Regions from separate parts of the Hafnia sp. CBA7124 genome, predicted to be linked through region 2. Evidence: predicted binding sites of a transcription regulator. Region 2 holds the regulator's gene; the other holds the start of a gene.
The links. The regulator ArgR, encoded in region 2, controls arginine synthesis, uptake and breakdown. The targets are predictions, from matches to a motif close to ANTGAATAAAAATACANT.
Positions count from the first base shown of each region.

Region 1: the regulator ArgR is predicted to act here: its motif matches at 1,446-1,463, upstream of argA (amino-acid N-acetyltransferase).

Region 1 covers NZ_AP017469.1:3,530,014-3,534,229, forward strand. Annotated here, with positions in the region: gene amiC (N-acetylmuramoyl-L-alanine amidase AmiC) at 8-1,258, opposite strand; gene argA (amino-acid N-acetyltransferase) at 1,492-2,820, shown strand; gene recD (exodeoxyribonuclease V subunit alpha) at 2,858-4,216, opposite strand, start outside.
Region 2 covers NZ_AP017469.1:549,149-553,364, reverse strand. Annotated here, with positions in the region: gene CPY98_RS02580 (helix-turn-helix transcriptional regulator) at 133-444, shown strand; gene mdh (malate dehydrogenase) at 498-1,436, opposite strand; gene argR (transcriptional regulator ArgR) at 1,905-2,375, shown strand; gene yhcN (peroxide/acid stress response protein YhcN) at 2,791-3,054, shown strand; gene yhcN (peroxide/acid stress response protein YhcN) at 3,191-3,454, shown strand; gene mpl (UDP-N-acetylmuramate:L-alanyl-gamma-D-glutamyl-meso-diaminopimelate ligase) at 3,635-4,216, opposite strand, start outside.

The sequences.
Region 1 (4,216 bases), 1.6 Mb from region 2:
TATTTCCTTAACGCCTCGCCAACTCCCCACCATTCGCGAAGTAAGCTTTAATTCCGGCCAGAATAGATTGAGCAACCTGCTGCTGGAAAGCGCTGGTACGCAGTTTACGTTCTTCTTCAACGTTACTGATAAATGCGGTTTCAACCAAAATAGATGGGATATCAGGCGCTTTCAGCACCGCAAATCCGGCCTGCTCCACGCTGTTTTTATGCAATTTGTTCACGCGGCCCATGTTTTTCAGCACTTCTTTGCCGAACTTCAGGCTATCGTTCACCGTCGCGGTCTGCATTAAGTCAAAAATGGTGTGATCGAGGTATTGATCCCCACTGCGGCTAACCCCACCGATTTCATCGGATTCATTCTGGGTTTGGGCTAAAAATCGTGCCGCCGCGCTGGTTGCGCCTTTGGTAGAGAGAGCAAATACCGAAGAGCCTCGCACCGAGCGGCTAGTAAAGGCATCGGCATGAATCGAAATGAACAGGTCAGCACGCTGTTTACGCGCTTTCGCGACCCTAACTTTCAGCGGGATAAAGACATCTTCATTACGCGTCATGTACACCCGCATATTGGGCTGTTTTTTAATCAATGCGCTGAGGCGGCGGGCAATTTGCAACACAATGTCTTTTTCACGCGTTTTATTTTTGCCGATTGCGCCGGGATCTTCACCGCCGTGCCCGGGATCGAGCATGATAACAATCGGTCTATCGCGCCCGGCTTTGCCTTTTTGTGGCCCTTCCGGCGGCAAACTCTTACCTAAATCACCTTTATTGTAATCTTCCAGCAAAGCCAGCAGCGGATCGTTTTCCGCCGCGCTAGTGCCTTGTGCCGGATACAGATCGACCACCAAGCGGTTTTTAAATTCGGCAAACGGCGCGAGCGTAAACAGCTTCGGGCTGATTTCCTGCTTAAGTTCTAACACCAGCCGCACGGTATTTTTATCAAATTGTCCAACGCGCGCGGTTTTTAAATACGGATCGCCCGACTGAACCTGACTGCTGATCCCTTTGAGCACGCTGTTAAGGTGAACGCCCTCAATATCAACGACGATGCGATTCGGGTTGGTGAGCGCAAACTGCTTATATTTCAGGGGCACCTTCGATTCCAGCGTCACGCGAGTATAGGTCGACGCCGGCCATACCCTTACGGCAATCACCTGTGAAGACGCAGCAAAACCCACTCGGCTTACACTTAAAAACCAAGTAGCAGCGGCACCCTGCAACAAACGACGACGGGTCAGATTATGGTTCGAATTTGTCATGCAATCCCAAAATAAAAAGCCAAACACAGCGGAGAATAGCGCTCCAGCACAAATTTTAGGGCAAAACTTTATCGAATCGCGGCGGGGCTGTCATTAGAAAATGCTTAAAGGAGTTTTGCAGATATCCCTATCCGCAGCAGAGATGACTTGAATTTACATAAAATTCACACTTGCCTTTATTCGCAATAAAGAATAAAAATACAGTTTTAGCGAATAAAAATTCAGAGGGTTTCATGAAGGAGCGCAGCACCGAACTGGTTCAGGGTTTTCGTCACTCGGTACCCTACATCAATACTCACCGTGGCAAGACATTCGTTGTGATGCTTGGCGGAGAGGCCATTGAGCATGAAAACTTTGCCAATATCGTCAATGATATTGGGTTACTGCACAGCCTTGGCATCCGACTGGTTGTCGTTTATGGTGCGCGCCCACAAATCGACAGCAATCTGAATGAACACCACTATGAACCGGTCTACCACAAGCACACGCGCGTTACGGATTCCCGAACGCTAGAGCTGGTGAAACAGGCAGCGGGTCAGTTGCAACTAGATATTACAGCTCGCCTGTCCATGAGTTTGAATAACACGCCGCTACAGGGTGCTCACATCAACGTGGTGAGCGGAAACTTTATTATCGCGCAGCCGCTCGGCGTCGATGATGGGGTGGATTACTGCCACAGCGGGCGCATTCGTCGTATCGATGAAGAGGCTATTCACCGTCAGCTCGACAGCGGCGCTATTGTGTTGATGGGTCCCGTTGCCGTTTCCGTTACCGGTGAAAGCTTTAACCTCACGTCCGAAGAGGTCGCAACCCAACTAGCAATTAAGCTGAAAGCCGAAAAGCTGATTGGTTTTTGCTCTTCGCAGGGCGTTACAAACGACGATGGTTCGATCGTTTCCGAGCTGTTACCCAACGAAGCGCAGACCCGCATTGAAACGCTGGAAGCCTCAGGGGATTACAATTCTGGCACCGTGCGCTTTTTACGTGGAGCTGTAAAAGCCTGCCGCAGCGGTGTAGGTCGCAGCCATCTGATTAGCTATCAGGACGATGGCGCTTTGGTGCAAGAGTTGTTCTCCCGCGACGGCATCGGCACCCAGATCGTGATGGAAAGCGCGGAGCAAATACGTCGCGCCAACATTAATGATATCGGCGGTATTTTGGAACTTATCCGCCCGCTAGAGCAGCAAGGTATTTTGGTTCGCCGTTCGCGTGAGCAGCTCGAACGGGAAATTGATCAATTCACCATTATTGAACGAGATAATCTGACCATCGCCTGCGCGGCGCTCTATCCGTTCCCTGAGGAACGTATTGGCGAGATGGCCTGCGTGGCGGTACATCCCGACTATCGCAGCTCTTCTCGCGGCGAAGCCCTGCTTAAACGCGTGGCGGCACAAGCCAGACAAATGGGATTGGAAAAACTGTTTGTGCTCACCACACGCAGCATCCACTGGTTCCAAGAGCGCGGTTTTACTCCCGCAGAAGTTGACGTGCTCCCGATGCAAAAACAGGAGCTGTACAACTACCAGCGCCGTTCCAAGATTTTGCTCGCCGACTTATCTTGAAACTACCTCGCGCTGTCCGCAGGATGCGGACAGCCAGCTAGACGGGCAACATCATCCGTTCCATCAATCCGCTTCTACGCAGAGTTGGCGTGCGGATCGCCGTCTTTAAGATTTGCTCGCGGCTAAACAGCGTTAACTGATTTTTTGCACGGGTGATGGCCGTATACAACAGCTCACGCGTCACGATAGGTGAAAAATCGGCGGGCAGCACCAGCAGAGTATGTTCGAACTCAGAGCCCTGCGATTTATGCACCGTCATCGCGTAGGCCGTTTCGGTCTGCGGTAAACGGCTCGGCTGGACAGATTTAATTGAGCCATCAGGCAGTTGGAAATACACACGAATGTTATTCTCAGCATCAGCCAACGCAATGCCGATATCACCGTTAAACAATCCCAACGAGCTATCATTACGCGTAACCATCACCGGACGACCGCTGTACCACCGCTGATGAGCCTGCGTCGGCTTATGAATAAGCCTTGCTTTAGCTAAGGCCAGCTCAATACGATCGTTCAGTCCAGACTGTCCAAACGGCCCCTCACGTAGTGCACACAGCAAACGAAAACGTGAGAAACTCTCAAGAACTTCAGCCGCATCAGCCTGTTCCCGTACCCGTTGCAACGTTGAACGATAGCCCTCAACGCAGGTTTGGATAAGCGTGGAATAGTCTTCATCCTGCGTCATCGGTGACCATGAGATATCCGAGAACTTCCCGTCAAAACAGCGCCGAGCTGCGGCAACATCTCCGCGATTAACCGCAGAGGCTAGCTGCCCGATGCCAGAGTTAGCGTCAAAGCGATAGCTCTTCCTGAGTAAACAAATGCTGTCGCGTACCGCAACATCTGGCTGTTCGGCTCCCGCGGGGATCGCCGTCTGACACAGCACAGACAGCTGTTTAGCGCGCTCAGGGCGATAGCCAAACTCACTAAAACGGCACAGGTCACCTAAGACCGCCCCCGCTTCCACCGATGCCAACTGATCGCGATCGCCTAATAGAATCAGTCGTGCACGCTGAGGCAGCGCGGCGATAAGTTTAGACATCATCGGCAAATCCACCATCGAGGCTTCATCCACCACCAGCACATCGACATGCAACGGATTTTCGCGGTGGTAACGCAAACGAATACTGTTCGGCTGCGCACCTAGCAGGCGGTGCAACGTATACGCCTCTTGGGGAATGACTTCGCGCTCGGCGGGGGTTAATCCCAAGGCTTCAACGGCTTTACCCAATGATTCGGTCAAGCGTGCAGCCGCTTTGCCCGTTGGGGCTGCTAATTGAATACGCAGTTTACGTTGGGGATGCAAACGTACCAGCGCCGTCAGCAAACGCGCAACCGTGGTCGTTTTCCCCGTACCGGGGCCACCAGAAATAACGGAAACTTGGCGCGTTGCAGCAAC
Region 2 (4,216 bases):
AAATATAACGAGTTTCTTATTATTGAAATAATTGGAAATTAATTGAAATTTAAAGAGTGTTTTTAGATAGTAGCAATACACGCAAACCCTATTTCTCTCCCCTGTTTATGTGTCATTGCAAAGGAATGAATTATGGCAGAGAGTCAATGCCTAGAAGATTGGCATCATGCAGATATTATTGCTGCATTACATAAAAGAAATATTACGCTCAGTGGGTTATCAAGAGCCTCAGGGCTCTCAAGTACCACGCTATCGAATGCCTTGACTCGCCCTTGGCCAAAAGGTGAGTTAATTATTGCTCACGCCTTAGGGATACACCCTTCTGAAATATGGCCAAGTCGCTATTTTGATATCAGTACGCATCAACTGATTGATAGACAGCGGCTCATGCGCCAACGCAAACCAAAAAAAATAAAACCGCCAGCAATCAAAGCCGGCGGTTAAATTCAGATGGAACAGGTAAACGGGTGTATTGACCACCCGTATTCCATCAACAATTATTTGTTAACGAAGGTTTCGCCCAGTTCGATATCTTTATGCAGAACATCTAACATACCTTCCAGCGCTTTTTGTTCAAAGGCGCTCAAAGTACCAATAGATTTGCGTTCAACAATGCCTTCTTTACCCAGCAGCAATGGCTGTGCGAAGAAACGAGCATATTTGCCATCACCTTCAACGTAAGCACATTCCACAACGTTGCTTTCGCCCTGCATAGCGCGGACCAGAGACAAACCGAAACGTGCCGCAGCTTGGCCCATAGACAGCGTTGCTGACCCGCCACCGGCTTTAGCTTCAACAACCTCGGTCCCCGCGTTTTGAATACGTTTGGTCAGATCGGCAACTTCCTGCTCAGTGAAGCTCACACCAGGGATCTGAGACAGCAGTGGCAAAATAGTCACGCCAGAGTGGCCGCCAATAACAGGCACTTCAACTTCTGCCGGATTTTTGCCTTTCAGTTCACCAACAAAAGTATTTGAACGGATAACGTCCAGAGTGGAAATACCGAACAGTTTATCTTTGTTATAAACACCGGCTTTCTTCAGCACTTCTGCTGCGATAGCTACCGTGGTGTTCACTGGGTTAGTGATGATGCCTACACAAGCTTTAGGACACGTGCTAGCAACCTGCTCAATCAGATTACGTACGATACCGGCGTTCACATTAAACAGGTCGGAGCGATCCATACCCGGTTTACGAGCAACACCCGCAGAAATCAATACGATATCCGCGCCTTCCAAAGCAGGGCGCGCATCTTCACCGCTGAAACCTTTGATTTTAACGGCTGTTGGGATGTGGCTGAGATCGACGGCGACACCTGGGGTGACTGGCGCAATATCATAAAGGGAGAGTTCTGAACCTGAAGGAAGCTGAGTTTTGAGAAGAAGGGCTAAAGCCTGACCAATACCGCCGGCTGCGCCGAGAACTGCAACTTTCATTCTATACTCCTTGATTTATCTTTAATTTAAGAGTGCCGTGAATGCATTACCGCGCACCTTAGTCCATCATGTCTTAAAAAACAATCTGTTAACACAAAGATTGGGATATGACGCACTAATTCCATGTCCTACTGCAAGGTTTATAATAAAAAATAGCTTATGCATGAAAGATATAGGGCCACAGAGTAGGAATTCGTTGCGCACTTATCACAGCTCATTACCCAGCCATTACATTACACCCTTCTTTTACATCACAACAACATCATTTTAATAACAATCTATTTACGAATGCCGATGACATAACCAAAGTTCCCGCTAACATATTCATTTTATGGGCAAGGTGGTAAAATCATCCCCTTGCCGGTTTGAACTCTATAGTGACCGACTTAACGTTTTCCGCACTTAAATTGCATAAAAATTCATTATTACGCATAATAATGTTCTCTATTTCTATTCCTACGGTGAAGAATGCGAACTCCAACAAAACAAGAAGACTTGATCAAGGCATTCAAGGCGCTGCTCAAAGAAGAGAAATTCAGTTCTCAGGGTGAGATCGTGCAGGCTCTGCAAGATGAAGGCTTTGAGAATATCAACCAATCCAAAGTATCTCGTATGCTGACCAAATTTGGTGCCGTCCGTACACGAAATGCCAAAATGGAGATGGTGTACTGCCTGCCAGCAGAACTTGGCGTTCCGACTACGAGCAGCCCGTTGAAGAATCTGGTTCTCGACGTGGATTACAACGAATCCGTTGTCGTTATCCATACCAGCCCAGGCGCAGCGCAATTAATTGCACGCCTATTGGATTCATTAGGCAAATCAGAAGGGATTTTGGGAACTATCGCAGGTGACGACACAATTTTCACCACGCCTGCAAAAGGGTTCTCCGTTGAGCAGCTGCACGACGCTATTTTGTCGCTGTTTGATCAAGAACTGTAATCCTGTTCTCAGGCCTGATATCTGTCAGGCCTATGATTGTCCCCGTCCGCCCTCCTTAAAGTTGCCGTACTCTTTTCCGCTTAATTACACAACTCATACAGCATGATTCGCTACTTCAAATAGCATTAATGGTCAATCAGTCCTATATCCATATTCCTGCCGGTCACAAACGCTACGGACCGCACATTTTGCAACATGATGTTACTTTATTGATTTAATTAGACTTTAGTCTTAAAAGTGTGTTTTTTGCGCTGTTTTTATTCCATTTAGATCTATTCATCAAAACAATACCAAACAAATAAACCTAACAAACCATTAGCTCGCTATTAATTTTTCGAGTTACTAGGTGTACACTTGTTTTCGTGATTTGAATCACAGTTCAAAACTAAATAAAACAATATCTGAGGGATACATCATGAAAATTAAAACTACTGTTGCAACTCTAGCCGTTCTTTCTTCTCTTTCTTTCGGCGCATTCGCTGCTCAGTTGGTTGATAACGCACAGGCATCAAAAATGCAGCCTGTTGGCACCATCAGCGTAAGCGGCGTAAGCGCAGCTCCTTCTGATATCAGAGCGGCTCTGTCAGCTAAAGCTGATGCGCAAGGCGCAACAGCTTACCGCGTAGTTGAAGCCCGCAACGAAGGCTCATTCCACGCAACTGCTGAAATCTACAAATAAAATACGGATTCACCTGCTTTGCGGAGCACAAACTCCGTAAATGAATCGCTAAAGTTAAACCGCAGTGACCAAAAGAATATCGTCATTGAATCTAAGATCGAAGTACTGCGGCAGAATGAAAAATAGGAAAATAATCATGAAAATCAAAACTACCGTTGCTGCTTTAAGTCTTCTTTCTATGGTTTCTTTTGGTGCTTTTGCTGCGCAATCCATCAGCGCACAGCAGGCTTCCTCTATGCAATCCATTGGCACTATAACCATCAGTGGTATCGATGGTTCGCCTTCAGATATCAAAGCACAGCTGTCCGATAAAGCTGACGCCAAAGGCGCTACCGCATTCCATATCGTTGAAGCTCATTTGGATGGCAACTACCACGCCACCGCTGAGATTTACCGTTAATTATTAAGATGTTTCATCATAAGGCTGGCGCTTCCTGTGTCTAACCCGATTCAGCCAGCTAACACTCTCGTCTAACCCGACGAACCCCATTGCCTCCGCTTGCGGAGGCTTTTTTTTATCAAAATATCAGGCACAAAAAAGCCGTGGACTAAGCCACGGCTGATTCATTAGAGCGGCAACTTACTGTTGCTCAGCAATCTCTTGCTTGTGCTCAAGTGCTTTCAACAATTTGCTATGGATCCCTTCAAAGCCACCGTTGCTCATCACCAAAATATAATCGCCAGGCTGCGCTGTTTTAGCGATCATATCTACCAGAACATCAACGTCGGCGCTCCAGTGAGCCGGCTGAACACAAGCCTCTGCCACTTCAGTGACCAGCCACGGAATGTGATGTGGCTGGAATAAGAAGACCTCATCCGCACGGCCAAGCGCCGGGGCTAGGTCATTCTTAGATACGCCCATTTTCATAGTATTAGAGCGCGGTTCCAACACAGCAAGAATGCGTGCGGTTCCACCGACTTTGCTGCGTAAAGCCGCCAGCGTTGCCAAAATAGCCGTAGGATGGTGTGCAAAATCATCGTAAACCTTCACGCCAAAGGCTTCGCCACGAAGCTCTAAACGACGACGGGCATTGATAAAGCTTCCCAAGGCACGGCAAGCATCGACAGGCAACACGCCAACATGACGGGCAGCGGCAATCGCCATCAAGCCGTTATGCATATTGTGCTCACCCACTAAGCCCCAGCTAACCTCTCCCACGAC